3 regions of the Diaminobutyricimonas aerilata genome follow, and region 2 is predicted to be linked to each of the others. Evidence: predicted binding sites of a transcription regulator. Region 2 holds the regulator's gene; each other region holds the start of a gene.
The links. Region 2 encodes LexA, which represses DNA repair genes until DNA is damaged. Its sites were predicted from a motif close to TCGAACANNTGTTCGA; they were not measured.

Region 1 (9,388 bases), 390 kb from region 2:
CTCGAGTCTCGCGCGGGTACTGCCCGAACAGCTCGCCATCGTCGACCTCGACGGCGTCGCCGAACCCGGCCCGGCACCCTCGAAGGAGGTGCCCGTGCACCTCGCGATGTACCGCGCCCGCCCCGACGCGACCGCGGTCGTGCACCTGCACTCCCCGCACGCGACGGCGATCTCGTGCCTCCCGCCCGACGAGCACGGACGGGCGGCGCTCCCCGCCCTCACCCCGTACCGCGTCATGCGACTGGGCGACGTGCCCGTCGCGCCGTACGCCCGACCCGGGTCGGCGGAACTCGGGGCGGGGGTCGCGCGGCTCGCGCCCGCGAACGCCGTGGTGTTGCTCGCGAACCACGGCTCGGTCGTCGCGGCGGCCGGGCTCGACGCCGCCGTGGACCTCGCGGAAGAACTGGAGACCGCGGCTCAGGTCACGCTGCTGCTGCGGCAGACGCCGCGCATCGAGCTCGACGCCGAGCAACAGCGCGAACTCCGCGGCTGAGCTCCCGAGGAGGAACGCACCTTCAGCGCTCCCGGCGGGGAACGCGCGGTCGGGCGCGAGGCGGGGCGGGCGGCAGCGACTCCGCGTACGCGAGGGCCGCGTCGGCGAACTCCGGCCACGTCGTCGCGTGCGCCACCGGCACGACGACCCAGTCCCGGAACACCCGGTCCGCGCCCGGGGCGAACACCACGGCACCCGGCAGCGCGAGCGCCCGCGCGTAGGAGGCGCTGCCCGCGCCGAGCCGCAGGGTGAGCCCTCCGTCGACGAGGCAGGCGAACATCCGGCCGCCGATCGAGAGCATCGGGCGGCCCATCATCCGTCCGCGGCGGATGCCCGCGCCCTCGAGCCCCTCGGCGACCGCCTCGAAGTCGCCTACGCCATCCCCGGTCGCGTCCATGGCACCTCCGCGAGGAGTATCCCGCGCCGTGCCGCCTCGTGGAACCCCGCACCCCTCGCTCCGCGTTCGCTGGAGATCGATGGCGCGGGATGGTCTCGCGGCGGGCACGGCGGTTCGCTGGAGCGAGAACCCGGAGGTGTCATGCGGATCCTGACGTGGACGGTGCACGGCTCGTACGCGAACTCCCTCGTGCGCGGCGAGCACGAGTATCTGCTGCCCTGGACGGCGGAGGGCGGACCGTTCTCGAGCGGCCGCGGCGGCTACGACGAGCACTGGCCCCCGCAGGCGCAGAACGCGCCGGTGGAGCACCTGCGCGACGCGCACGTCGACGTCGTGGTGCTGCAGCGCATGGAGGAGCTCGACCTCGCGGAGACGTGGCTCGGCCGGCGCATGGGACGCGACGTTCCGGCCGTGTACATCGAGCACAACACGCCCCGCGGCGATGTGACCGGCATGCGGCATCCGCTCGCCGACCGCGACGACATCCCCATCGTGCACGTCACCCACTTCAACGCGGCGTTCTGGGACAACGGCGTCGCCCCGACCTTCGTCATCGAACACGGCGTCGAGGACCCCGGCCACCTCTACACCGGCGAGATCCCACACCTGGGCGTCGCCATCAACGAACCCGCCCGGCGGTTGCGCGTCACCGGCGCGGACCTGCTGCCCCGGTTCGCGCGAGCCGGCCGCATCGACCTGTTCGGCATCGACGGCGAGAAGCTCGCCGACGTGGTCGGACTCGGGCCGGACCGGCTCACGCACGTCGGCGACATCCCGCTCTCGAGGATGCACCCGCAACTCGCGCGCCGGCGCGTCTACGTGCATCCGAATCGCTGGACCTCGCTCGGACTCGCGTTGCTCGAGGCGATGCACCTCGGCATGCCCGTCGTGGCGTTCGGGTCCACGGAGGCGGCTCGAGCGGTCCCCGCGGAGGCCGGCGTCGTCTCGACCGATGTGGACGAGCTGACCCGGGTCGCGGCGCGGCTGCTCGCCGATCCCGCCGAAGCCGCCGCGCGCGGGGCAGCCGCGCGCGCCCACGCGCTCGAGCACTACGGACTGGATCGCTTCCTGCGGGATTGGGACGCGGTGCTCGGCGAGGTGGCGAGCCGATCGCTCGCCGCCTGATCGCGCCACCCGGCGCAACCGACAGAAAGGGCATCCGAATGGCTGACGTGAATCCGATCGAATTGCAGAAGCACCTGGGCGGGGTCGACTACCCCGCGTCGAAGGACGACCTCGTGAAGGCCGCGGAGGGCAACGGCGCCGACGACGAGACGTTGGAGGCGCTGCGTGCACTCCCCGACCAGGAGTACGGCGCCCCCACCGACGTCACCAAGGCCGTCTCCGGCAACTGAGAGCGGGGCGGCGGCGATGGAGTGGCCGATCAGCCATTGGTTCGACGCGCACGACTACGAGTTCGCCCGTCTCGTGCTGCAACGCGGCGTCGCCGCGGTTTACGTCGTCGCCTTCCTGTCGACCGCCGCCCAGTTCCGCCCCCTCCTCGGGGAGCGCGGGCTGCTGCCCGTCCCCGAGCTGCTGGAACGCGCGCGTCACCTGCGCGGACCGACCCTGTTCCGCTGGCGGTACTCCGACCGGATGCTGCTCGTCGTCGCGTGGACGGGCGTCGCGATCGCGGCCTCGCTCGTGCTCGGCCTGCCGCAGCTCGGACCGCCGTGGGTGCCGATGCTCGCGTTCCTCGCGCTGTGGTTCCTCTACCTCTCGATCGTCAACGTGGGGCAGACGTTCTACGGGTTCGGTTGGGAGATGCTGCTCGTCGAGGCCGGCTTCACGGTCGCGTTCCTCGGCTCCGATCAGGTGCCGCCGCCGCTGCCGGTGCTCGTGCTCGTCGTCTGGCTCGTGTTCCGCCTCGAGTTCGGCGCCGGGATGATCAAGATGCGCGGCGACCGGGTGTGGCGCGACCTGACGGCGCTGTACTACCACCACGAGACGCAGCCGATGCCGAACCCGGTGAGCCGGTTCGCGCACCTGCTGCCGAAGCCCATCCACCGCCTCGAGGTGGTCGGCAACCACATCGCCCAGCTCGTCGTGCCGTTCCTGCTCTTCGTGCCCGGATGGGTCGGCAGCATCGCCGCGCTCGTCGTCATCGCCACCCAGTTGTGGCTCGTGATCAGCGGCAACTTCGCCTGGCTCAACGTGCTCACGATCGTGCTCGCGTTCGCGCCGATCACCGACTCGTTCATGCACGCCGTCATCCCGGCCGCCCCGCTCGACTGGGGCTCCGGCACCACGTCGCCGCTGTGGTGGATGATCGTCGTCGGCATCGTGACGGTCGGCATCCTCGTGCTCTCGTGGCCGGCGCTGCGCAACCTGTTCTCGCGCCGGCAGCTGATGAACGCGGCGTTCAACCGGCTCAACCTCGGCAACGCGTACGGCGCCTTCGGCAGCGTGACGCGCGAGCGCTACGAGGTCGTCGTCGAGGGCACCCGCGACGAGAACCCGCGCTCGGCCGAGTGGCTCGAGTACGAGTTCAAGGGCAAACCGGGCGACGTGCGACGCACCCCGCGCCAGTTCGCCCCGTACCACCTGCGGCTCGACTGGCTCATGTGGTTCCTCGCGCTCGGTTCGCCTGGCGAGCAGTGGTTCATCCCGTTCCTCGCGAAGCTGCTCGAGGCCGACCGGACGACTCTGCGGTTGTTGCGGCGCGATCCGTTCGACGGCGAGCGCCCGCGCTGGGTGCGGGCACGGCTGTACCTCTACCGTTTCAGCACGCGCGAGGAGAAGCGCCGGACGGGCGCCGTGTGGGTGCGCGAGCCCGTCGGCGAGTACGCGCGGCCGATGTCGCTGCGGCGCTGACCCGGGCGCGCTTCGAGCCCGGGTCGGCCCGGGTGGCGACGCCTCAGGCGCGCTTCGACCGCATCGCGCGGGTCTGGGTGAGCGCGGGGTCCGTCTCGAGTCGGCGGTACTCCTCCGACCCGACCGGCACGAGAGCGACCCGTCCCTGCGCGTCGTGATGCAGTCCCCATCCGTACCGTTTGCCGAGGGGCGACGACCGCAGGCACGCCTGGCTGCGGGCGAAGAAACGCTCGCGCTCGACGGCGCGCTCGGGCTCGGGGATGCCCTGACGTTCGGCGTGCACTGCGAACAGCACGTCGTCGGAGGTCGATCCGTACGGATGCGCGGCGATCAGCTCGTACTGAAGCTGCGCGACGGTCGGCTTGTCGCCGCGCGCCGCGGGCGCCTCCGCCGAGGCGACGGGGCAGTCCGGTGCGATCGCGATGAACGTGTCGTAGTAGTTCGTGGTTCCCATGTGCCTCCTCCTGACGCCAGTGTGCCGCGGCGGTGGCGACGACGTCTTGCACATTTCCGACGGACGCCGAGGCCCAGCGCGGGCCGCACGCTGAGCCTGTCGAAGCGGGTCGTACGGCAGGTCCCTTCGACAGGCTCAGGGACCGGGAACGCTCAGGGACCGGACTGGGACGGGTCAGGCGGTGCGATCGGTGAAACCGACGACCGGCCGTCCGTAGGTGAAGCCGCCCGGACGGCGCTCCGGGGCGCCGCTGCGGGCGTACGCGGGACGGAACTGCACGCTCACGCGCGGGCCGACCGCCTTCGCCGTCTTCAGCACGGCGTGCTCGTGCGTGCGTTGGCAGCTGCCGCCCATGACGAGCAGGTCGCCGTGTCCGACCGGGAAGCGCATGACCTCTCCCCCGCCCTTGGGACGGATCGCGAGGCTGCGCGGGGATCCGAGCGACAGGATGCCGATGCGGGTGTCGTTCATGCTGTCGCGGGCGACGTAGTCGCCGTGCCAGGCCACGCTGTCGTTGCCGTTGCGGTAGAAGCAGAGCCCGGCCGTCGCGAACTCGTCGAGTCGGCCCGCCCGGTAGTACCGGTTGAGCGCGCCGCGCGCCTCGGTGAGCGCCGGATCGGGCAACGGATCGCCGTCGCCGTACGAGCTCACGAGTCGCGGCACGTCGACGACGCGGTCGTACATCTCGCGGCGATCCGCCCGCCACGGCACCGTCTCGACGAGACGCTGGAACAGCCCGTCGGAATCCTTCGCCCAGCCCGGCAGCACGTCGACCCACGCGCCCGCACCGAGTTCGATGCGACGCATGGCGCTCAACTCGCCGAACGTGGCCGGGGCATCCGGCTCGTCGAAGAGCGAGGCCTGGAACGCGATGCTCATGCGGGCGAGCCTATCGAACACGTGTTCGAACGTCGAGCCCTTGGCGCGATGCCGTCCGGGGTGGTCCCTTCGACAGGCTCAGGGACCGACAGGCTCGGGGACCGACAGGTTCAGGGACCGGAGGCTCCTCAGGCGATGTTGCGGCGCAGGGGGTCGGGGATGGCGGCGAGCAGCTCGCGCGTGTACTCGTGCTGCGGGTAGTCGGTCACCTGCTCGGTCGGGCCGCTCTCGACCACCCGTCCGTTCTCGAGCACGATCGTCTCGTGCGCGAGCGACCGCGCCGAGAGCAGGTCGTGGGTGATGTAGAGCATCCCGAGATCGCGCTCGTCGACGAGTTTGCGCAGCAGCTCGAGGATCTCCGCGCGGATCGACACGTCCAGGCTCGAGACCGGTTCGTCCGCGACGAGGATCTCCGGATTCGGCGCGAGCGCCCGGGCGATCACGACGCGCTGGCGCTGCCCGCCGGAGAGCTGGTGCGGCAGCTTGTCGATGAACCGCGACGCGGGGGTGAGTCCGACCTGCTCGAGCAGCTGCTCGGCACGGAGGCGCACGTCCTTGCCGGTGACCCCGCCGTAGTTGAGCAGCGGACGCGAGAGCGTGTACGCGACCGTGCGCGTCGGGTTGAGCGAGGAGTACGGGTCTTGGAACACGTACTGCGCTCGCTGCCGGTAGTCCCGCAGCGCGCGCCCGCGCAACTGCTCGACGTGCACTCCCCCGGCGACGACCGAACCCGAATCCGGCCGTTCGATGCCGATGAGGATGCGCGCGAGCGTCGACTTGCCCGACCCGCTCTGGCCCACGAGGGCCGTCACGCGCCCGGTGCGCAACCGCAGCGACACGTCGTCGAGGGCCTGCACCGTCGACTTCGTGCGCCCGCGACCGGTCGCGTAGCGCTTCGACAGGCCCGTCACCTCGAGCAGCGTGTCGTCGTGCTCGGCGGTGCGCCGCAGCGCCGTCTCCCGCGATGCGGCGTACGCGCCGAGGAGCTTGCGGGTGTACTCGTGCTGCGGGGCCGCGAGCAGCTGCCGGGCGCCGTTCTCCTCGACGATCTCGCCGCGGTACATCACGAGCACCCGGTCGGCGATCTCGAGCACCGTGCCGATGTCGTGGCTGATGAACAGCACCGCGAAGCCGAAGCGCCCCTGCAGTTCGCGCAACCGGTCGAGGATGCGGCGCTGCACGAGCACGTCGAGCCCGGTCGTCGGCTCGTCGAGCACGACGAGCCGCGGGTGCAACGCGAGCGCGAGGGCGAGCGCGACCCGCTGCTTCATGCCGCCGGAGAGCTCGTGCGGATACGCGCGCAGCACGTGCGCGTCGAGCGAGACCATCTCGAGCAGCTCGGCCGCCCGCGCCTTCTCGTCCCCGGAGCCCTCGGCATCCGGATGCGCTCGGAACGTCTCGGAGAACTGCTCGCCGATCGTGATGACCGGGTTGAGCGAGTTCATGCTCGACTGGAACACGGTCGACAGCCGCACCCAGCGCAGGCGCCGCAACTCCTCGTCGCCGAGGGTGGAGAGGTCGCGTCCGTCGAAATGGACCGTGCCGCCGATCTGCTTCGCCGGCTTGTCGAGCAGCTGCAGGATCGCGTTGCCGAGCGTCGACTTGCCGCTGCCGCTCTCGCCGACGAGGCCGACGAACTCCCCCGGATCCACGTCGAACGAGACCCCGCGCACCGCGTCGTGGGGATCCTGGTCGCGCGGCGTGTAGCGCACCGACAGGTCGCGCACCTCGAGCAGAGCCATGGTCATTCCTCCCGCAGGTGCGGGTTGCTGAGCGCATCCACACCGAAGTTGATGAGCGTGAAGCTCGTGATGAGCAGCGCGAGCGCGAGACCGGGCGCGACGAGCCACGCCCACTGCCCGATGAGCAGCGCCCCGCCGATCGACGCCTGGTTGAGCATCGTGCCCCAGCTCGTGGTCTGCGGATCGCCGAGGCCGAGGAAGGAGAGACCCGCCTCGCCGCCGATCGCCCCGAGCGCCGCGCCCATGAACCCGACCACGATGAGCGAGCTCATGTTCGGCATGATCTCGCGCACGATGATGCGCCAGGTGCCGTCGCCGGCGAGCTTCGCAGCGGTGACGTAGTCGCGGGTGCGCAACGTCATCACCTGCGACCGCTTGATGCGGGCGCCGTACGCCCAGCCCGTGACGCTGATCACGATGATGATGAGCCACAACCCGCGCACCGGCGAGTACGAGGCGAGCGTCACCATGAGCGGCAGCACCGGCACGACGAGGCCGAGGTTGATGAAGAAGCTCAGCACGTCGTCGACGATCCCCTGCCGGTAGCCGGCGAGCAGTCCGATCGCGAGGCCGATGATCGTGGAGATCACGCCCGCGACGATGCCGACGATCATCGAGGTCTGCGCACCCCAGATGAGCTGGCTGAGGATGTCCTCGCCCTTGTTGGTCGTGCCGAGCCAGAACTCCGCGGTCGGGTCGAGGCTCGGCGCCCCGACCGTCTCCCTCGGCGCGTACGGCGCGATCACCGGGGCGAGCAGCGCGATGAGCGCGAACCCGAGCACCATGAACATGCCGACCCGGCACTTCACGTCGCGCCAGAGCACGACGAACCAGCCGGGGACGCGCCGCTTGCTCGCGATCTCGGCGAGCGCCGCGCCCGCATCCTCGCCCTGCGGGGTGGGCCCGAGCGCTCCGGTGCCGCCTCCCGTGGTCATGCTGCTCATGCGTCCACCTTCCGTCGCACGCGGGGATCGAGCACTCCGTACATGAAGTCGGCGAGCAGGTTGGCCACCAGCACACCCACCGTCGTGAGCAGGAACAGCGTCTGCATGAGCGGGTAGTCGCGGTTCGACACCGCCTCGAGCAGCAGCCGGCCGAGTCCCGGGTAGTTGAAGATCGTCTCGACGAGCAGGGTGCCGCCGAGCAGGCCGCCGAGGGAGATCGCGAATCCGGTCACGCTCGGCAGGATCGCGATGCGGGCACCGTAGGTGAGGGCGATGCGCCGCTCGCCCAGCCCGCGCGCCTTCGCCAGGCGGGTGAAGTCCTCACCGAGGGTCTGCACCATGTTGTTGCGCATGGCGAGGATCCAGCCGATCGGACCGGTGATGAGCAGCGACAGCGCCGGGAGCACCGAGTGCTGGAACGCGTCCGAGATGAACGTGAAGTTCCACCCCGGCGCAGAACCGCCGCCGTAGCCGCCACCCTCGGGGAACCAGCCGAGCTGGAACGCGAAGACGTAGATCAGCAGCAGCGCGATCCAGAAGAACGGCAGCGTGCCGAGGAACGTCGAGCCGAGGGTGAACACCGAGTCGACGCGGGTGCCCCGCCGGTAGGCGGCCCACGTGCCGAGGAGTGTTCCGACGATGAACGAGATGATCGTCGTCACACCGACGAGCACGACGGTCCAGGGCAGAGCCTGCCCGATGACCTCCGACACGGTGTACGGGAAGTACGTGTACGAGACGCCGAACTCCCCGCGGAACACCGCCCCGATGTACTGCCCGTACTGCACGAGGATGTTCTCGCCGCTGATGCCGAGCATGAGGCGCACCGCCTCCACCTGGGCGGGGTCGATCGCGGTGTCCTGCCCGCCGAGGCGACGCAGGATCGCCTCGGCGGGGTCCCCCGGCTGCAGCCGGGGGATCAGGAAGTTCAGCGTGATCGCGGCCCACAGGGTGCCGAGGAAGAACGCGAACCTGCGCAGGAAGTAGCCCATGGGGCGCTCCTAGTCCTGGCCTGCCGGCTGCAGGTTCGTGAGGATGAGCAGGTTGTCGGTCGGCCGCGCGAACGGGTCGTCCTCGTTCGGCCAGCCCTCCGCATTGCGGGTGGAGTACTCGAACCAGTTGGCGCCGTACCAGATCGGCACGAACGGCACCTCGTCCATCATGATCTGCGCGAGACCGGCGATGGCCTCCTTCTGGCCCTCCTCGTCGACGGCGACGCGCAGCTGCTCGAGCAGGGCATCCGTCTCGGGGTCGCGCCAGCGGATCTCGTTGGTCGCGGCCTCCTGCCCGGTGGGCGCGGTCTGGTCGCTCGCGAGCGGCTCCTGGTAGTTGCGGAACATGTTGCACGATCCGCCGCGCACGCCGAAGAGCATCTCGTACTGACCGAGCTTGCGGTCCTGCTCCATGCTCTCGGGGGTGGGCGTCTGCACGTCGAGGGTGATGCCGAGCTCGCCGAGGTTGTCGCGGATGATCTCCGCGGCCTGCACCCAGTCGTTCCAGCCACCGGGCACCTTGAAGGTGTACTCCATGGGCTGACCGCTCGGGTCGATGCGCGTGCCGTCGGCGCCGAGCTCGTACCCGGCCTCGGTGAGGATGCGGTCGGCCTCCTCGAGATCGAAGGGCACGTAGGTGGCGTCGCCCTGCAGCTCCTCCGGCAGGAAGTCC
Region 2 (9,388 bases):
CCGATCCTGCGGGAGTTGAGCCGTGAGCGGAACGTCGAGCGACGAGGCCAGGGACATCGCCGAAGTGCCGGCCGTCGAGGTCATCAACACGGTCGCGGTGCACCTTCTGAGCGCGGCCGCGGTGAAGTGCGGTCTCGCCGACGACCCGGAGTCGCAACTCGATCTCGACGAAGCGCGCAAGCTCATCAACGCCCTCGCCGGACTCGTCACGGCGAGTGCCCCCGAACTCGGCGACCACCACGCCCGCGCGCTCCGGGACGGTCTGCGCACGGTGCAGCTGGCCTTCCGCGAGGCGTCGCACTTCCCGGACGAGCCGGGCAAGGGTCCCGGCGAGAAGTGGACCGGTCCCGTCAACTGACGCGGCACCTGAGGGCCGGGTAGGCGGTTCCTCGTCGTTCACGGCGCGACGCGCGCACCGAGCAGACCGTCCACGGCCGCTTCCCCGCGGGTCTGCTCCGATACGGGCGCCGGGGCGCCCTACTCGGCCCGCGGGCTCGGGTCAGACGCCGCCTCCCCCGATGCGGGTCCATGCCGTAGCCCCTTCCGCGCGGCGGGTCGCCCGGCGCGAGTCGAGGTGCGACTCGGCACCTGCTCGGGTCGTGTCGTCGCGCACGGACTCGCCGCGACGCTGCGCGGACCGGCGGACGACGATGACGATCGCGACCGCCGCGAGAACGGCGACGGCACCGATGAGCACGAGTTCCATGACGCGATGGTGGCACCGCTCGGCACGCGCCGCCACATCCGGCGGATGAACTCTCCGCGCCGCTGCTCGAGGGTTCTGCACCGATACGGGCGCCAGGGCGCCCTACTCGACTCGCGGGTCGGTTCCGCTCCGCGGGTCCGCCGGGTCCAGCTCGAAGAAGTCGAGGATGCGGGCCGTCGCCGACGGCGTGCCGGCCGGTTCGCGCCCCGCTTCGCGGGAACCGGGCGCCCCGAACCAGGTGTGCTCTCCCCCGCGCACGGTGTCGAGCACGATGCGGCAGCCGGGCCACACCTGCCGGGTGACGGGCCCGTCAACGGTCGCGGCCGGCGCACCGGCGCAGAGGTCGCGCTCCGCCCAGAAGCCGAGCGACTCCGCGACCGACCGGTTCTCCCACAGGGGCGCTCCTGGGTAGGGCGGTCGCACCGGCTCTCCCCCGTCGTACGGCACCGTCGGGTCGGCCGTGCCGTGCATGGCGTACACCGCCATGGCGCTGGGCGCGGGGCACTCGTCGACGACCTGGGATCCCGCGACGACGGCGATGGCGGCGATCCGCTCACCGCGCTCGCACGCGGCGCGGTAGGCGAGCATCCCGCCGTTGGAGAATCCCGCGAGGTAGACGCGCTCCGAGTCGATGGGATGGTCGCGCGCGACGCGCGCGACGAGGTCCTCGAGGAACGCGATGTCGTCGACGTCGCCCTCCGCCGCCTGGCAGCACGCTCCGGCGTTCCAGCCGAGCGTGAGTCCGTTCGCCCCGGTGCCGGACGGGGTGACGAGCACGAACCGGCGTTCGGCGACGGCATCCGGGAACCGCGTCAGTTCGTCGAAACGCGCCGCGTTCTGCCCGGCGCCGTGCAGGGCGATGACGACCGGGAGCCGGTCCGCGTCGTCGGCGGCCGGGGAGGTCACGCGCGCGGATCGTTCGATCCCGTCGACGGTGAGGTGGACGGTCTCGGTGCGGGCGGCCCCCGGTGGCGTGCAGCCCACGAGCAGAAGCGCCGCGGTCGTGATCGCCGCGGAGAGGGCGGCGGCGCGCCGACGCGCCCCCGGGCGCCGCATCAGGCCGTCACGACCTGCAGTCGCATGCTGTCGACCCGCTCCGCGATGACCGCCGAGGCGCGGATGCGGTCTTGCAGGCGGGCGGTCAACGCGCGGACCTCGTCGCGTTCGAGTCCGTCGGCGACGGCGAGCCGCACGACGAGTTCCGGTCCGGCGAGCCGCGCCGCGGGATCCCCGGGAGCGAGCCGGACGGTCACGACCGCCGGTTCCGGCTCGACCGCCCTCATGAACTCGGCGAGCACCATCTCGTCGGAATGGCTCGGCGACCAGGCCTCCCCGCGGGCGATCGCCCATACGGCGGGACGACGGACGACGAACTCGGTGTCGGATCCGGGATCGAGCACGACGAGTTCCGTCTGCTCGCTCGCCGCCGCGAGGGCGACGCGCACGGCCTCGGCGGGCACGGGACGTGCGGTCGGGTTCCACCGGCCCATCGTCTCGACGGAGGTGAATGCGGGCAGCACGGTGCGTCCGTCGGGGCCCGCCACGGTGACGATGGAGAGTTCCTGGCTCTTGTCCACGAGGTGTCCGTGCTCTCCCACGGCGCTCTCGCCGAGCGCAGCGAGGAGCGGGATGAGCAGCCGGGCACCACGCAGCGCGTCGACGACCTCGGTCTCCCCGACCTCGTGGGCTATGAACCGGCGCAACGCTTCGAGCAGCGCCGGATCGGCCCGCCCGTCGTCGGCGGCGTGCTCGTTCGGCGTGAAGCTGCGGCCCGCCCAGGGCTGACCGGCCGAATCGGCGCCGGTCACTCAGTCCCCGGCGACGTCGAGCGCTTCGGCGAGCGTGAAGGCGCGCGTGTACAGCGCCTTGCCGACGATCGCGCCCTCGAGGCCGAGGGGCACGAGGTCACGGAGTTCGGCGATGTCGTCGAGGCTCGACACCCCGCCGGAGGCGATGACCGGCCGGTGCGTGCGCTCCATCACCTGGCGGAGCAGCTCGGTGTTCGGGCCGCGCAGCGTGCCGTCCTTCGTCACGTCGGTGACGACGTAGCGGGCGCAGCCGGCCTCCTCGAGGCGGTCCATGACCTGCCAGAGGTCGCCGCCCTCCTTGGTCCAACCGCGGGCGGCGAGGGTCGTGCCGCGCACGTCGAGCCCGACGGCGATCGCCTCGCCGTATTCGGCGATGACGTGTGCCGCCCACTCGGGGTTCTCGAGGGCCGCGGTGCCGAGGTTGATGCGCTTGGCGCCCGTCTCGAGGGCCGCCTCGAGCGACGCGTCGTCGCGGATGCCGCCCGAGAGCTCGACGTTGACGCCGCGGCAGTTCTTGACGACCTTCTTGATGACGCCGCGGTTGCTGCCCCGGCCGAAGGCCGCGTCGAGGTCCACGAGGTGGATCCACTCGGCGCCCTGCTCGATCCACTCGAGGGCCGCATCGATCGGGTCGCCGTAGTTGGTCTCGGTGCCCGCTTCGCCCTGGGTGAGGCGCACGGCCTTGCCGCCGGCCACATCCACCGCCGGCAGCAGGACCAGTGCCGGGGTGGTGCTGAACTCGCTCATCGCTTCGCCTTCCGCGGCCGGATCGCCGCAACAGGAACCAGATACTAGCCCACCTGCGGCGGGCACGCCGTCAGAGGCTGCGCAGCCAGTTGCCGAGCAGGCGGATGCCCGCGCTGCCGGATTTCTCGGGGTGGAATTGGGTGGCCGAGAGCGGCCCGTTCTCGACGGCGGCGAGGAACCGCGTGCCGTGTTGCGCCCACGTCACCTTCGGGCTCGCGAAGGGACCCATCGGCTCGAGCGTCCACTCCTGCGCCGCGAAGGAGTGCACGAAGTAGAACCGCTCGTCGTGGAGTCCGTCGAACAGCACCGAATCGCCGGGCGCCTCGACGGTGTTCCAGCCCATGTGGGGCACGACGGGCGCATCGAGCTCGTCGACGGTGCCGGGCCATTCGCCCAGTCCCGGCGTCTCGACGCCCCGCTCGACGCCGCGGTCGAACATGACCTGCATGCCGACGCAGATGCCGAGCACCGGCCGGCCGCCCGCGAGCCGGCGTTCGATGAGCTCGCCGCCGCGCACGCGGGTGAGCGCGTCCATGACGGCGGCGAAGGCGCCGACGCCCGGCACGAGCAGCCCGTCGGCCGCCATGACGCGGGCACGGTCGGAGGTGAGGTCGACGCGTGCCCCGGCGGCCTCGAGCGCCTTGACGGCGGAGTGCACGTTGCCCGAGCCGTAGTCGAGCACGGCGACGGTGGGGGTGGCCACGGTCAGAGCGCCCCCTTGGTGGAGGGGATGCCCGTCACGCGCGCGTCGGGTGCGACAGCCTGCCGGAACGCCCGCGCGAACGCCTTGAACTCCGCTTCGGCGATGTGGTGCGGGTCGCGCCCGGCGAGCACCGTGAGGTGCACGGTCAACCCGGCGTGGAAGGTGATGGCCTCGAACACGTGGCGCACCATCGAGCCGGTGAAGTGCCCGCCGATGAGGTGGAACTCGAAGCCGGCGGGCTCGCCGCCGTGCACGAGGTAGGGGCGGCCGGAGACGTCGACCACGGCCTGCGCGAGCGCGTCGTCGAGCGGCACGAGGGCGTCGCCGAAGCGGGCGATGCCCGCCTTGTCGCCGAGCGCGCGGGCGATCGCGGTGCCGAGTACGATGCCGGTGTCCTCGACGGTGTGGTGCACGTCGATGTCGACGTCGCCGCGGGCCTCGACCTCGAGGTCGACGAGCGAGTGCTTCGCGAATGCGGTGAGCATGTGGTCGAAGAACGGCACGCCCGTGCTGATCTGCGAGCGACCGGACCCGTCGAGGTCGATGCTCAAGCGGATGCTGGACTCGCTGGTCTCCCTGCGGAGCTCCGCGACCCGTTCTGCCGTCATGCTCTGATCCTACCGAGCGCCTCGAGGAACGCCGTGGTCTCCTCCTCGGTGCCGGCCGTCACGCGCAGGTGGTGCGGGATGCCGACGTCGCGGATGAGGATGTCCTCGGCGAGGAGCGCCTCGAAGGTGCGGTGCGGGTCCTCGACCCCGCCGAACAGCACGAAGTTCGACCAGGAGGGCAGCGGGGTGAAGCCGAGGGCGGGGAGGTCCCGGATGAGGCGGTCGCGCTGACCGCGGATCTCGTCGACCATCGCGAGCATCTGCGGGGCGCACTGCAGCGCCGCGATCGCGGCCGCCTGGGTGAGCGCGGACAGGTGGTACGGCAGCCGCACGAGGCGCAGCGCGTCGGCGATCACCGGGTCCGCGGCGAGGTAGCCGAGCCGCGCCCCCGCGAACGCGAACGCCTTGCTCATGGTGCGGCTGACGATGAGGCGCGGGCGACCGGGCAGCAGGGTCAGCGCGCTCGGGGCGTCGTCGGGCATGAACTCGGCGTACGCCTCATCCACGACCACGATCCCGTCGGTGGCGTCGTACACGGCCTCGATGACGTCGATGGTGAGCGGGGTGCCGGTGGGGTTGTTCGGGGCGCACAGGAAGACGAGGTCCGGGCGGTGCGCCTCGACCGCCGCGACGGCGGTGGGCACGGAGATCTCGTAGGCGGCGTCGCGCTCGGCGGCGATCCAGCGCGTGCCCGTGCCGGCGGCGAGGATCGAGTGCATCGAGTAGGTGGGCGGGAACCCGAGTACGGAGCGGCCCGGGCCGCCGAACGCCTGCAGGATCTGCTGCAGGATCTCGTTGGAGCCGTTCGCCGCCCACACCTGCTCGGGGTGGATGGTGCCCTCCGGTCCGCTGAGGTAGCGGGCGAGGTGTTCGCGCAGCTCGGTGAACTCGCGGTCGGGGTACCTGTTCATGCCCCGCACCGCAGACCCGAGGGCGGCGAGGACGTGGTCGACGACCTCCTCGGGGATGCCGTGCGTGTTCTCGTTGACGTTCAGCGCGATCCGCACGTGCTTCTGCGGGGCGCCGTACGGCGATAGACCGCGCAGGTCGTCACGGATGGGCAGCTCGTCGAGGGTGGTCACCCCGGAAGTGTAATGAGCGGACGCGGAGCGGCCGGTCAGTCGGCCGCGTAGGCGACCGGCACGGCGATGCGCTGACCGGGCTGCACGGCCGCGCCGTCGAGCCCGTTGAGTCCGATGATGTCGTCGACGACGTCGCGGGGGTCGACCTCGGGCGCCACCTGCTCGGCGATGCCCCACAGCGACTCACCCGCCTCGACCGTGACGTACGAGAAGTCGACCGCGCGCTGATCCGCCGTCGCGACGGCGTCGCCGCCGTTCAGCGCGGAGAAGACGGCGCCCGCCGCGAACGGCAGCGCCGCCGCGAGGGTGATGACGACGCGACCGCGACGGGTCAGTCGGAGTCGCGGGGTGCGCGTCGGTCGGGTGATGCCGGTAGGTGCGTAAGCGGTGCTCATCGGTCCTCCTCTGCGGACTCAGTCCGCATCGGGCGCTCGGCCGGGAGCGCCCGATGCGAAACTGTGTACCGAACATATCTTCGATCGAACAGAGTTTCAAGCGCAGAGCGCGTTTCGCCCGTTCTTCAGGCGACACGCTCGAACGGATGTTTCCCTGTGCGCCCGAAGGCGGATACAGTTTCGATTGTTCGAGAGACAGTCGAACAGGAGCCACCGACATTGGAGCGCGCGATGGACGAGACGACACCCGCCGGCGATCGTGCGACCCGGCGCCGCAAGAGCCTCAGCGACAAGCAGATGGCGATCCTCGAGGCGATCCAGCGGTCCGTCGCGAGCCGGGGCTATCCGCCGAGCATGCGCGAGATCGGCGACGCCGTCGGGCTGTCGTCGCTCTCGAGCGTCACCCACCAGCTCAACCAGCTCGAACTGAGCGGCTACCTGCGACGCGACCCGAACCGTCCGCGGGCCCTCGAGGTGCTCATCGACGTGCCCTCGACCTCCGACGCGGAGCCCGCCACCTCGACCATCGGAGACGCCGCCCTGGTGCCGCTTGTCGGCCGCATCGCGGCGGGCATCCCGATCACCGCGGAGCAGCAGGTGGACGAGGTGTTCCCGCTCCCCCGCCAGCTCGTGGGCAAGGGCGAGCTGTTCATGCTCAAGGTCGTCGGCGAGTCGATGATCGACGCCGCGATCTGCGACGGCGACTGGGTCGTCGTGCGCCAGCAGAACACCGCCGAGAACGGCGAGATCGTCGCCGCGATGCTCGACGACGAGGCCACCGTCAAGGTGTTCCGTCAGCGCGACGGCCACACCTGGCTGCTGCCGCGCAACAGCGCGTTCGAACCGATCCTCGGCGACTACGCGCAAGTGCTCGGCAAGGTCGTCGCCGTGCTGCGTTCGGTCTGAGACCCTCGTCGGGTCGGCGCCCGGCGCGGCGTCGTACCGCGGTGCCATCCGGGCCCGCAGAGATCCGTCCGTCCTCCGACGAGCGCACCGCGCCCGATCCGTAGCGTTCACCGTGCCCGCATCCCGCGGAGCAGACAGACGGAGGACGACATGATCGAGGCACACGGCCTCACCAAGCGGTACGGGCCGAAGACCGCGGTCGACGGCATCGACTTCACCATCCCGCCGGGGCGGGTCACCGGCTTCCTCGGGCCGAACGGCGCCGGCAAGTCCACCACCATGCGGATGATCGTCGGCCTGGATCGTCCGGACGCCGGCAGCGTGCTCGTGTCGGGCAGTCCCTACGCCCGGCTGCGTGCCCCGCTGCACGAGGTGGGCGTGCTGCTCGACGCGAAGGCCGTGCATCCGGGCCGCACTGCCGAGAAGCACCTGCTGGCTCTCGCCGCGACCCACCGCATCCCCCGCCGCCGGGTGCGCGAGGTCATCGAACTCACCGGCCTCGAGACAGTCGCCCGCAAACGCGTGGGCGGGTTCTCGCTCGGTATGGGGCAGCGCCTCGGCATCGCCGCGGCGATGCTCGGCGATCCGCGCGTACTCATCCTCGACGAACCGGTCAACGGCCTCGACCCCGAAGGCGTGCGCTGGGTGCGGATGCTGCTGCGGCACCTCGCGAGCGAGGGACGCACGGTGCTGCTCTCCTCGCACCTGATGAGCGAGATGGCTCAGACGGCCGACCACCTCATCGTGATCGGCCGGGGTCGCGTGCTCGCTGACGCTCCCGTCGATCAGGTCGTCGGTGCCGGAACGACGCTCGTGCGCGTGCGCACACCCCGTCCCGATGCCTTGACCGCCGCCCTCCCGGGCGTGCAGATCGCGGTCGCGGAGGACGGCGCCCTCGAGGCGACCGGCGCGACCCCCGAGCAGATCGGCGACGCCGCGGCGCGCGCGGGGATCCCGCTGCACGAACTCACCACGGTCGCGGGCTCCCTCGAGGACGCCTATCTCGACCTCACCCGGGACGCCGTCGAATACGGCTCGGCAGCGATCGGGGCGACCCGATGAGCGCCGCGATCGTGGACCGTCGCGGGGTGAGCTCCGCCGGGGTGGTCGCCGGGGAGTGGATCAAGCTCTCGTCGCTGCGTTCGACCGTGTGGCTCCTCGCCGTGACCGTCGTGGTCTCGATCGGGTTCGGGCTGCTGCTGGCCTCGACCGCCCCGTTCCCGCCCGGACCCGTTCCGGTCGAGGAGCGTGCGGCGTTCGTCGCCCCCGTGTTCGGTGCCGGCGTGCTGTTCACGCAACTGATCGCCGCGGTACTCGGCGTGCTCACCATGAGCGGCGAGTACTCCTCCGGCATGGTGCGGTCGAGCATGACGGCCGTTCCGCGGCGCATCCCGGTGCTCGCGGCGAAGGCCGTCGTGCTCGGGGTGACCGTGTGGGTCGTCGCGGCGTTGAGCGGCTTCGGCGGCTACCTCGCCACCTTGCCGGCCCTCGCCGAACGCGGCCTCGACGTGCCGCTCACCGACCCCACGCTGCTCGGCCAGCTGCTGGGCGGACCGACCTACCTCGCCCTCGTGGCGCTCTTCGCCCTCGGAGTCGGCACGCTGCTGCGGTCGAGCGCCGGAGGGATCATCGTGGTCATCGCGGTCATTCTCGTCCTGCCCGTGCTCGTCGTGCTGCTGCCGGCCGAGATCGCGGAGGCCGTGACGCCCGCGCTGCTGCCGACCGCCGGCGAACAGATCGTGGGCTTCGGTCGCGGGGTGCTGGAATACTGGCAGGCGATGGCGGTCGCCGTCGCGTGGGCCGCGGGCTCGCTCGTGCCGGCCGCCCTGGTGCTGAAGCGGAGGGACGTCTGAGCGACCGACCGCAGAGCGGCCCCGTCGACGCATCGTCGGCGGGGCCGCTCGAGCTGCCGCGGCCACCGGGAGTGCTGCGGCGCTTCTTCGCGGCGCACCCGAACGCGACCGACATCATCGTCGCGTCGCTCTACGCGCTCTCGACACTCGTCTGGATCGTGGGCTCGTCGACTTGGGCGGTCGCGGTGCTGCCCGCGCTCGTCTGGGTGGTCGCCGTGCTCGGACGCCGACGCTATCCCGTCGCGGCGGTCGTCGTCTCGAGCGTGACGACCTTCATCGCGTTCGCCATCACGGAGCAGGGCGACATCATCGCGCCGCTGCTCATCGTCTACGCCGGTGCGGTGTACCTGGCGCCGTGGCTCGCGTGGGCGGGATTCGGATCGCACACCGTCGCGACACTGCTCGGCATGGCCGTCGGCGTCTCGGCCGGCACCTCCACCGCCACCTCACAGGGTCCGGTCTCGCTCGTCTGGCTCGCGGTCATCCCCTACACCGCACTGCTGCTCATCGCCGTGCTCATCGGGGTCAACGTGGGCAACCGCCGCCGATACCTCATGGCGCTCGTCGACCGGGCGGAACG
Region 3 (9,388 bases), 420 kb from region 2:
CGACCACGTTGCCGGCCGAACCGTCCTTCGACCCCGCGAGGGTGAGTGGCACGGCGCCCGTGGCGGCCACGGCTTCGGCTGCGGCCAGGAACGAGTCCCAATCAGTGATGTCGTCCGCGGAGAGCCCAGCCCGTTCGAGCACGGTCTCGTTGACGATGAGACCGGACACCGCGGTGTCGACCGGCAGGGCGAAGAACTCTCCGTCGTCGTTCTTCATGACCGGCGCGAGCGCCGGGTTGAAGTGCTCGGCCCACGGCTCGTCCTGCAGTGGTGCGAGGAACTGGCCGTAGCGCAGCAGCGACCACCCGTGGGTGGCCCAGATGTCTGGTGGGTTCCGCGCGGCCAGGCGCACCTTGATCTGGGATTCGTAGTCGTTGCCGCCGGTCTTCAGGTCGATGTCGACGCCGGGGTTCTCGGACTCGAACTGCTCCGTGATCTCGGTCAGCACGGCGAGCAGGGGGGAGTCGGCCGCTTGCGCGGTCTGGAACTCGAGAGTCACCTTCCCCGAGTCGGATGCGCCGCCGGCGCAGGAGCTGAGCATCAGTGCCGTGACGCCCGCTGTGAGGGCAGCGGTTGCGCTGCGGGACCGTGACTTCATCGTCGAACCTCCGTCGTCGAGGGGTGGACCTGGCGGCCTGTTGAGCGGGGACGTTACCCGAGTAAATCGCGCGACACAAGAGCCCGATGCGAACTCGACGTGCCGCATGTTCATTGGGTTGACTCGGGTAACGACGGATGCCACACTGACCCGACGCGCGTCGCCGGAGGACCTCGATCCGCGCCGCGGATTCCCCCACGGAAGGACCGGAGATGACATTCACCCTCGGCATGGTCGGTGCCGGCCAGTTCTCGGCGCACTTCGCCTCGCTGTTCCAGCTGCACCCCGGGATCTCGGCCGTGTACGCCACCGATGCGATCCCCGAGCGGGCCGACCAGCTCGTGCGCGACCTCGGCCTGGCCGGCACGCGGCCGGACTTCGATGCGATGATCGCCGATCCGTCGATCGACGCGGTCGCGATCTTCACCCAGCGTTGGACGCACGGGCCGCTCGTCGTCGCGGCGCTCCGCGCGGGCAAGCACGTGTACTCGGCCGTCCCGATGGCCATCTCCGTCGACGAGATCGCGGCCATCATCGACGCCGTCCGCGAGACCGGCCTCACCTACATGATGGGCGAGACGAGCCAGTACAACCCGGCCACGGTGTTCGCGCGCCAGCGACTCGCCGAGGGTGCGTTCGGTCGCGTGTTCTACGCCGAGGGCGACTACCTGCACGACATGGATCTCGGGTTCTACGATGCCTACCGGTACTCGGGCGGCGAGGGGTGGCGTGCCACGGCGAGCTACCCGCCGATGTGGTATCCGACGCACTCGATCGGCGGCGTACTCGGCGCGATCCCCACCTACGCGACGAGCGTCAGCTGCATCGGCGTGCGTGACGACCGGAACGACGGCGTCTTCGACACCGAGGTGAGCATGTTCGGCAACGACTTCTCGAACGCCACGGCACTGTTCGAGCTCGCCGGCGGGGGGTCGATGCGCATCAACGAGTTCCGCCGTGTCGGCTATCCGTCTCCGCTGCGGGAGAGCCGGTTCCGCTGGTTCGGCACGGAGGGCAGCTTCGAGCAGCTCGCGACCACGTCGGTCTGGCAGGACAAGCAGGGCGCCGAGGATGTGTCCGCCGTCATCGCGACCCGCGCGACGCTCTCCGAGGACGACCCCCGGCTGGCCAACGTCGCCCCGTCGCTGCGGAGTGCCTTCGTCTCCGGTCACGCGCCGGTGCATGACGCGGAAGCGGCGCGGTTGCCGAAGGAGTTCGCGGTGGCACCCGACGGCCACGAGGGCAGCCACCAGTTCCTCGTCGACGACTTCGTGCGGGCCATCAGCGACGGGGTCGTCCCGCCCGTGAACGCCTGGACGGCCGCTCGGTACACGCTGCCGGGCCTCATCGCTCATCAATCGGCCCTCGCCGGCGGCGAGCGACTCACCATCCCGGACTTCGGCGACGCTCCGGGATCCCGCTGATTCCGCCCCGCACCGTCGCCGCGAGCACGGATCCCGCCGCGTCGTATGGTGTGACCAGTCGAAGAGGAGGGCGATGACCCAGTCGAGTCCGCGGAAGGTGACGCGCGCCGACGTCGCACGACTCGCGGGCGTCAGCGATGCGGTCGTCAGCTACACGCTCAACGGTGGCGCTCCGGTGGCCCCCGCGACCGCACAACGGGTGCGCGAGGCTGTCGCGACCCTCGGCTACCGCCCGAATCAGGCTGCACGAGCACTCAAGTCGGGCTCGGCGAGCACGCTCGTGCTCGTCGTGCCCGACGGGGACGACCCGGTCTTCGCGAACGCGTTCTTCAGCGAATTCGCGAGCGCGATCGAGGCGGCAGCGCGCCGACGCGGGTACGCCCTGTACACCACCGCGTCGTCACTGGAATCCGAGCAGCTCCTGACCCGGTTCCACGAGTTCGCGTCCCGTCAGGTGGACGGCGTTCTCGTGCTCCCCGCCGGTGCACCGCTCGACGTGTCCGCGCTCGACGCGGTCGGCATCCCGTGGCTGCAGCTGAACACCGCGACCCCGCAGCCCGGCCTCGCGAGCCTCGGGGTGGACCTGCGCGCCGGCGCCATCGAGGCCACGCGTCACCTGATCGAGCACGGGCACCGTTCGATCGGATACGTCGGCGAGCCGAACACCGATGAGCTCCGCTACCTCGGATGGATGGAGGCCTGCACCGACGCCGGTGTGGCACCCGGGCCGTTCATCGCGACGGAGCTGACCCGGATCGGCGGGTATCGTGCCGGGCTCGCCCTCGCGGTGGACGACGACCGTCCCTCGGCGTTGTTCGTCGCCTCGGATCGCACGGCCCTCGGTCTGTTGCGTGCCTTCCATGAGCGACGCATCGACGTTCCGGGCGACGTCGCGATGGTGGCGTTCGACGGGTCGTGGGAGACCGAGTACTCCTGGCCTGCACTCTCGTCGGTGCGGCAACCCATCGAGGCGATGGCCGACTCGGCCGTGCGGCGGGTGCTCGAACGCTCGGACGCCGACCTCACGCACGAGGTGTTCGCCGGCGAGCTGGTGCTGCGCAACTCGTGCGGGCAGCACTGAACTTTCGCGTGACGGCGAACTCCGTCTATTGACTTTCGATAGATTCACGCTGATACTCGATGGATGCCGACGATCCGTGTTCCCGTGCTGCTTCTTCGCGTCTTCCTCGCGACGCTGTTCGCGTTCCTCATCGTGATGCAGGTCATGAGCCTGCCGGGCGACGTCACCCACGACGTGCAGCAGGCGCCGGAGGCGGCGCACCTGCTGTGGCCGATCCTCGTGGTCGCCGAACTCGGGGTGCTGTGCGTGCAGGTCGTGATCGTCTGCACGTGGCGGCTGCTCACGATGGTGCAGAAGGACCGGATCTTCAGCGAGGCGTCTCTTCGCTGGGTCGACGGCATCGTCTGGGCGTTCGTGATCGCCTGGTCGCTGCTCGCGGGCCTCGCGGTCTACCTGACAGCGTTCATCTACTTCACGCCGGAACTGCGTGACCCGGGCATCCCGATCGTGCTGTTCGGCATGGTGCTGATCGGCGCCGTGCTCGTGCTGCTCATGGTGGTACTGCGAGCGTTGCTGCGGCAGGCGACCGCACTGCGCACCGACATGGAAGGCGTCATCTGATGCCCATCGTCGTGCGCATCGACGTCGAGCTCGCCAAGCGCAAGATGAGCGTGGGGGAGTTCGCGGAACGGGTGGGTCTCACCCCGGCGAACGTCGCGGTGCTCAAGAACGGCCGGGCGAAGGCGGTGCGGTTCAGCACGCTCGAGGCGATGTGTCGCACGCTCGAGTGCCAGCCGGGCGACCTGCTCGAGTGGGTCGACGAGGACTGATCCGCGCTCCGTCGTCAGCTCGCAAGACCGATCGCGAGGGCGAGGACGCCCAGCAGCGGCGGGCCGAGCTGGATGATCGCCGCCCGGGCGTTCGCAGGCCTTGAGAGCAGCAGCACGAGTCCTGCCGCCACCATCGATCCCGCGCCGACGTACACGAGCGTCGCGCCGATCACGGTCGAGCCCGCGGCCACGAACACGATGCCGAGCGCCGTCGCGATGGCGAGGAACAGGTTGTAGAAGCCCTGGTTGAAGGCGAGCACCTTGGTCGCGGCGGCCTCCTCGGGCGTCCTCACCCGGAACGTGCGGCGGGTGCTCTCGCGCTCCCACGCGATCGACTCGAGGTAGAACACGTACACGTGCACGAGGGCGGCGAAACCGACGAGCACGAGACCGACGACGACGACCATGGGCTGCCTCCTGTGCGTTCACGGATGGACGACGCTCACTCTATGAGGCGGGTGGTTCCGCGGTGCTCCCTTCGACAGGCTCAGGGAGCGAACGGGTCCACGATGCCGTGCTCCCTTCGACAGGCTCAGGGAGCGAACGGGTCCACGATGCCGTGCTCGCTCCGACGGGCTCAGGGAGCGAACGGGTCGGCGTAGGTGTTCAGGATGCGCCGCCACTCCGAGTCGTACCAGTCGGCAAGCGGGTCGGGACCGATCCGCTCGAGTTCGGGGGCGTCACCCGCCGGCGACACCTCGAACGCCGGAGTCGGTGGGGGAGGCCCGTAGCGGATCTCCGGTTCGGAGAGATGGGTCGATCCGAGCGGGGAGGTCCACTCGAGGTCACCCGGGGCGGGACCGGGTCTCACCGTCCAGCCCGTGTGATGTTTCAGGGTGTGATGAGCTCGGCACAGGTGAGCGAGGTTGAGGTGATCGGTGGCTCCGCCGTCCGCCCAGTCGGTCGTGTGGTCGAGGTCACACCGGTCGGCAGCGCGCCCGCAGCCGGGGAAGCGGCAGGTGCCGTCCCGCATCCGCAGCCAGTCCCTCATCGCGGTCGTCGGCCGGTACCGGGTGCGGCCGATGGAGAGCGCCGCGCCGGTCTCCGGGTGGGTGAGTACCCGGGTGAATGAGGGCGCGTCGGCGGTGAGCCGGCACGCGGTCTCCAGGTCGACGGGGCCGAAGCCGTCGAGCACGGGCGGTTCGTCCGACTGCCCGAGGAGGGTGAGGACGGGCACCGTCAGTCGCACCGTCGGTACGATCGGGCTGGCACCGGGGGCGTCGCCGCCGAGCAGGAGCTCGGTCAACGTGTCGGCCATGATCTGGCGACGGGACCGCGTCTCTTCCGGCGCGCCCCGCAGCCCGAGCGCGGTGTCCTCGAGCCGGTTGAGGATGGCGGTGGCCTCGACGGCGGGAAGGTAGGCGGTCAGGTACGCCATCTGGTCGTGCGTGTACTCCACCGCGACGTGACGTTCTTCAGCGGCGGCCCGGTGCCGCTCGACCGCCTTCTCGGCCGTGATCTTCTGCCGCAGCATCCGCACGCGGTGATCGAATCGGGCCGAATTCATCCGCTCGGCGACACGCAACGCGCCCTTCTCGAGCTCCACGACCTGCTCCGCCGTGAGGCCGACGCTGTGCCGAACCATCACATGTGCATGTCGTTCGCTGATCGACCCCTCTCGGAACACGCGAAGCGTGCCCGGAAGTCGCTCATGCAGGGCCCACGCGGTCTGCAGCAACTGCTCCGCCGTGCGCTCGGTGGTGGACAGCATCGTCGCGACCTCGGCGCGGAGCGACCGCCATCCCAGCTCGGAATCGGCGCGGAACCGTACCCCATCCGCCGCGGACGGGGCGCCGCAGGCGAGGCGGAATCGCTCGACCAGCTCCAGACGACGGAAGGCGGCGATGTTGACCTCGCGGTCGACCATCTGCAGCTCTTCGGCGAGCAGGAACTGCGCCTCGAGCCCCGCGCCGGCAGGCGCCATCGCGGCGACTTCCGCGGCGGTGCTGCCCTGCTCCATACCCACAGGACACCAGACACCACCGACATTCGGACCCACGCGTCCGACCGGGGGGAGGCCGGACTCACCGAGAGTGGGGAGGCGGCGAACCGACCAAGGACACCCCCGCCCATGACGGGGGACGGACGGTCCACGTCCCCCGAAACGCCGACGGTGCCCCGAACGGGGGGCGGGGTACTCTGTAGGCGGAGAGCAGTAGAACCGGCGTTCTATTGGGAGAGATTCATGAAAGCGGTCATCAAGAAGTTCGTCCCGCGGTCGGCGCGGAAGTGGTACTCGGACCAGCGACGCCAGCAGGTGGCGCGCCGCGAGTACCGCCTCGACCGCCGACGCTACATGCGCGCCGCCGCGCCCCCGGATTCCGCGGTCGCCTACGGCGTCACCGGCCGGCAGCTCGAGACCCAGCTCACGAAGGACTACCACCGCGTCGAGAAGGGGCTGGCCCTCGCCGCCCCGAAGACGCAGTTCGGTGCGGCCGTCTCGCAGCGACTGGAGTCGCTCATCCCGGTCGCCCGGCGCGAGGCGCTCGTCGGCGCACACGTCGGCTACGCGGAGGACGCTCGTACGGCGCTCACGAGCTGGAACACCGACGCGGTGCGTGCCGACGTCGTGAGCCCCCTCGGAGCCGACATCACCCGCCACGACCTGACCACGGATGAGGTGACGCGGTTCTTCGAGAGCCGCCGCAGCATCCGCGACTTCGATTCCTCGCGGAGGGTGCCGCGCGAAGTGCTGCTGCATGCCGCGAACCTCGCCGGCCACACCCCGTCGGTGTGCAACCGCCAGTCGTGGACGGCCCACTTCTTCGACGACCCCGAGCAGGTGCGTCGGGTGCTGAAGTTCCAGAACGGCAATCGCGGGTTCGCCGAGCAGGTGCCCTGTGTGGCCGTGATCACGGTCGACTCGCGGCTCTTCGCCGGGGTCGAGGAACGCAATCAACCCCACATCGAGGGCGGCCTCTTCGCGATGAGCCTCGTGCACGCGCTGCACGGGCTCGGCGTCGGCACGTGCATGCTGAACATGTCCGTACGCAACGATCGGGCGGACCGCCTGCGTGCCGCGATCGGTCTCGAGGAGCACGATCAGGTCATCCTGATGGTCGCGATCGGATACCCCGCGCCGGGCTTCCGAGTCGCACGCTCGCCTCGCCGCACCACGGACGAGATCGCCGTCATCCACTGACGGAGGCGGGTCGGCGCGGTGTCGCGCGCACGCAGGCAATACTCTGGGCACATGCAGCACGACGTCGACGGCAGCGCGGGCGACCCGCCGATCCGCCGGCGGTCCAACTATCGGCCGCCTCCCGAGGGGTTCCGCTACCCGTTCACCGACGGGGTTCCGGGCGACACTCCACGGTCCGATACCGACGCGGATGCGACGGAACCGACGCCCGAGTGGCCTGCGGCGCCCGAGGTGCACACGCCACCCGTCGCGCCCGATCCGGCCCCGGCGCCGGTCCGCGACACCCATATCGCCCCGACGGCAGCTGAAGCCGCCGCCGCCACCGGCGCCGCCTCGACCGGCACGCCGGGGGAGCCGCCGATCGCGGCGTCGAGTCCCATCGCACCGGGCGCTGCCCCCTCGCCCGAGGCGCCGGTCGTGGATTCAGCGGCACCCTCCGCGTCCGGTCCCGACGAGTCGAGCACCCTCGACCGCATCGAGTGGCTGCAGGCCGAGCTCGCCCGCAGATCGCTCGAGTCGCCCGCCACCGCCGAGCCGCAGCCTCCCGCCGGTCCCACGGCGCCGACGGCATCCGTACCGCCCGCACCGGCTGCCGAGCCGATATCGCCGTTCGGGCCGCGCTTCATCGACCCCTCCGAGGAACAGCAGGCGGCCCCTGCCGCGGGGGAACCCACGCCGGCACCGTCATACATCTCCGATCCCGCTCCCCTCCCCATCGAGCCCGCCTGGACGCTCGAGCCGGCTCCCGCTACCGACGCCGCCCCCGACGAACCGGCGACCCGGCGACTCGAAGCGATCGACGAGACGTCGGCGCCGTCCGTCCCCGTCGAGGCGGAGTCCGTCGCCGGTGCCACCGCGACGGACGATGCGGACGAGCCCGACCCGTTCGAGGAGCTGCTCGCACTCGTCGGCGGAGGTGACGACCGCGAGCCGGGGGCGTCCGTCGAGACGCCGATCACCGGTGACGCGCCGGCTGCGACGCCCGATCCGTTCGATGCCCTGCTGAGCGGGAGCACGCCGGCGGTCGATGGGCATCACGGCGCCGAGGCGGAGAACGACGGTGAGCCCGAGGGCCGGCGCGGGCTCCGCGGCTGGTTCGGCCGCGGCCGCCGGGAGTGACCGCAGACGTCGGTGCGGGGCCCGCCTACACTGAAGGGATGCCCCACGTGCTCTCCTCCGTGCTCGCGGTGATCGAGTCGGCATGGCCCCGATCGGGTGCCGAGAGCTGGGACGCCGTGGGCCTCATCAGCGGGGATCCGCAGGCGCCGGTCGAACGCATCCACCTCGCGGTGGACGCCGTCGCGGCGACCGTCGACGAGGCGCTCGACGCCGGCGCGCAGCTGCTCGTCGTGCATCACCCCCTGTTGCTGCGTGGGGTGACGACGGTCGCGGAGGACCGCTACAAAGGCGCGCTGCTCGCCCGGCTCATCCGCGGCGGATGCGCGCTCGTCGCGGCGCACACCAACGCCGACGTCGTCGAAGACGGCACCTCCGGTGCCCTCGCCGCGCGCCTCGGTCTCGTCGAGACCCGCCCGATCGTGCCCGGCGAGACGCCCTCCCGCGGACTCGGACGGGTGGGACGGCTCGCGCAGCCGACCACGCTCGGCCGCCTCGCCCGCGAGCTCGCCGACATCCTCCCGCCGACCGCCACCGGGGTGCGCGTCGCCGGCGACTACGAGCGCCCCGTCGAGAGCGTGGCGTTGTGCGGCGGAGCGGGCGACTCGCTGCTCTCCGACCCCGCCGTCCTCGGCGCCGACGTCTACATCACCTCGGATCTGCGCCACCACCCGGCTTCAGAGGCGGGGGAGAACGCGCGTCACGGATCGGGGCCCGCCCTCATCGACGTGTCGCACTGGGCCAGCGAGTGGCTGTGGCTCGAGCACGCCGCACGCCGATTGCGCGACGACCTGCCCGGCACCGAGGTCGTCGTGAGCGAGCTGCGCACCGACCCCTGGGATTTCGCGGTCATCCAGTGACCGTCACCACCAACCGAACGGAGCGTCCATGGCGTTGAAAGCCAGCCCCGACGACCAGGCACTGCTGCTCGATCTGCAGCGCTTGGACAACCTCGTGCAGCAGCTCGACCACCGGGCGAAGAACCTGCCCGAGCACGTGCAGCTCACCGCCCTCGCCCGCGAGGAGGAGCAGCTGCGTGTGCAGCTCGCCCAGCGCCTCGGCGCATGGGAGGACGCGAATGCCGAACTCAAGCGCACGGAGTCGGATGTCGCGGTGGTCGAGGCCCGCATGACGCGGGACAACGCCCGGTTGCAGGCGACCTCGTCGGTGCGCGACGTGCAGGCGCTCGAGCAGGAGCTCGCCGCCCTCACGTCGCGGCTGAGCGACCTCGAGGACATCGAGCTCTCGGTCATGGAG

Region 1: CLV46_RS12180 (alpha-ketoglutarate-dependent dioxygenase AlkB) is a predicted target of LexA. The motif match lies at 5,051-5,066, and genes of this name have one in related genera.
Region 3: CLV46_RS08230 (HNH endonuclease signature motif containing protein) is a predicted target of LexA. The motif match lies at 6,030-6,045, and genes of this name have one in related genera.

The regions. Positions count from the first base shown of each region.
Region 1 covers NZ_PGFF01000001.1:2,518,452-2,527,839, forward strand. Annotated here, with positions in the region: gene CLV46_RS12150 (class II aldolase/adducin family protein) at 1-493, shown strand, start outside; gene CLV46_RS12155 (hypothetical protein) at 516-890, opposite strand; gene CLV46_RS12160 (glycosyltransferase) at 1,032-2,015, shown strand; gene CLV46_RS12165 (DUF2795 domain-containing protein) at 2,054-2,245, shown strand; gene CLV46_RS12170 (lipase maturation factor family protein) at 2,262-3,704, shown strand; gene CLV46_RS12175 (DUF6157 family protein) at 3,748-4,158, opposite strand; gene CLV46_RS12180 (alpha-ketoglutarate-dependent dioxygenase AlkB) at 4,333-5,037, opposite strand; gene CLV46_RS12185 (ABC transporter ATP-binding protein) at 5,166-6,779, opposite strand; gene CLV46_RS12190 (ABC transporter permease) at 6,782-7,723, opposite strand; gene CLV46_RS12195 (ABC transporter permease) at 7,720-8,715, opposite strand; gene CLV46_RS12200 (ABC transporter substrate-binding protein) at 8,725-9,388, opposite strand, start outside.
Region 2 covers NZ_PGFF01000001.1:2,125,741-2,135,128, forward strand. Annotated here, with positions in the region: gene CLV46_RS10250 (DUF1844 domain-containing protein) at 23-358, shown strand; gene CLV46_RS10255 (hypothetical protein) at 500-706, opposite strand; gene CLV46_RS10260 (CE1 family esterase) at 809-1,762, opposite strand; gene CLV46_RS10265 (SseB family protein) at 1,762-2,514, opposite strand; gene priA (bifunctional 1-(5-phosphoribosyl)-5-((5-phosphoribosylamino)methylideneamino)imidazole-4-carboxamide isomerase/phosphoribosylanthranilate isomerase PriA) at 2,515-3,261, opposite strand; gene hisH (imidazole glycerol phosphate synthase subunit HisH) at 3,332-3,964, opposite strand; gene hisB (imidazoleglycerol-phosphate dehydratase HisB) at 3,967-4,572, opposite strand; gene CLV46_RS10285 (histidinol-phosphate transaminase) at 4,569-5,654, opposite strand; gene CLV46_RS10290 (LysM peptidoglycan-binding domain-containing protein) at 5,690-6,049, opposite strand; gene lexA (transcriptional repressor LexA) at 6,281-6,955, shown strand; gene CLV46_RS10300 (ABC transporter ATP-binding protein) at 7,106-8,017, shown strand; gene CLV46_RS10305 (ABC transporter permease) at 8,014-8,808, shown strand; gene CLV46_RS10310 (sensor histidine kinase) at 8,880-9,388, shown strand, end outside.
Region 3 covers NZ_PGFF01000001.1:1,706,166-1,715,553, forward strand. Annotated here, with positions in the region: gene CLV46_RS08200 (ABC transporter substrate-binding protein) at 1-598, opposite strand, end outside; gene CLV46_RS08205 (Gfo/Idh/MocA family protein) at 811-2,022, shown strand; gene CLV46_RS08210 (LacI family DNA-binding transcriptional regulator) at 2,096-3,103, shown strand; gene CLV46_RS08215 (DUF2975 domain-containing protein) at 3,167-3,664, shown strand; gene CLV46_RS08220 (helix-turn-helix domain-containing protein) at 3,664-3,873, shown strand; gene CLV46_RS08225 (DUF1304 domain-containing protein) at 3,888-4,280, opposite strand; gene CLV46_RS08230 (HNH endonuclease signature motif containing protein) at 4,451-5,833, opposite strand; gene CLV46_RS16665 (nitroreductase family protein) at 6,059-7,015, shown strand; gene CLV46_RS08240 (hypothetical protein) at 7,067-8,134, shown strand; gene CLV46_RS08245 (Nif3-like dinuclear metal center hexameric protein) at 8,173-8,991, shown strand; gene CLV46_RS08250 (zinc ribbon domain-containing protein) at 9,020-9,388, shown strand, end outside.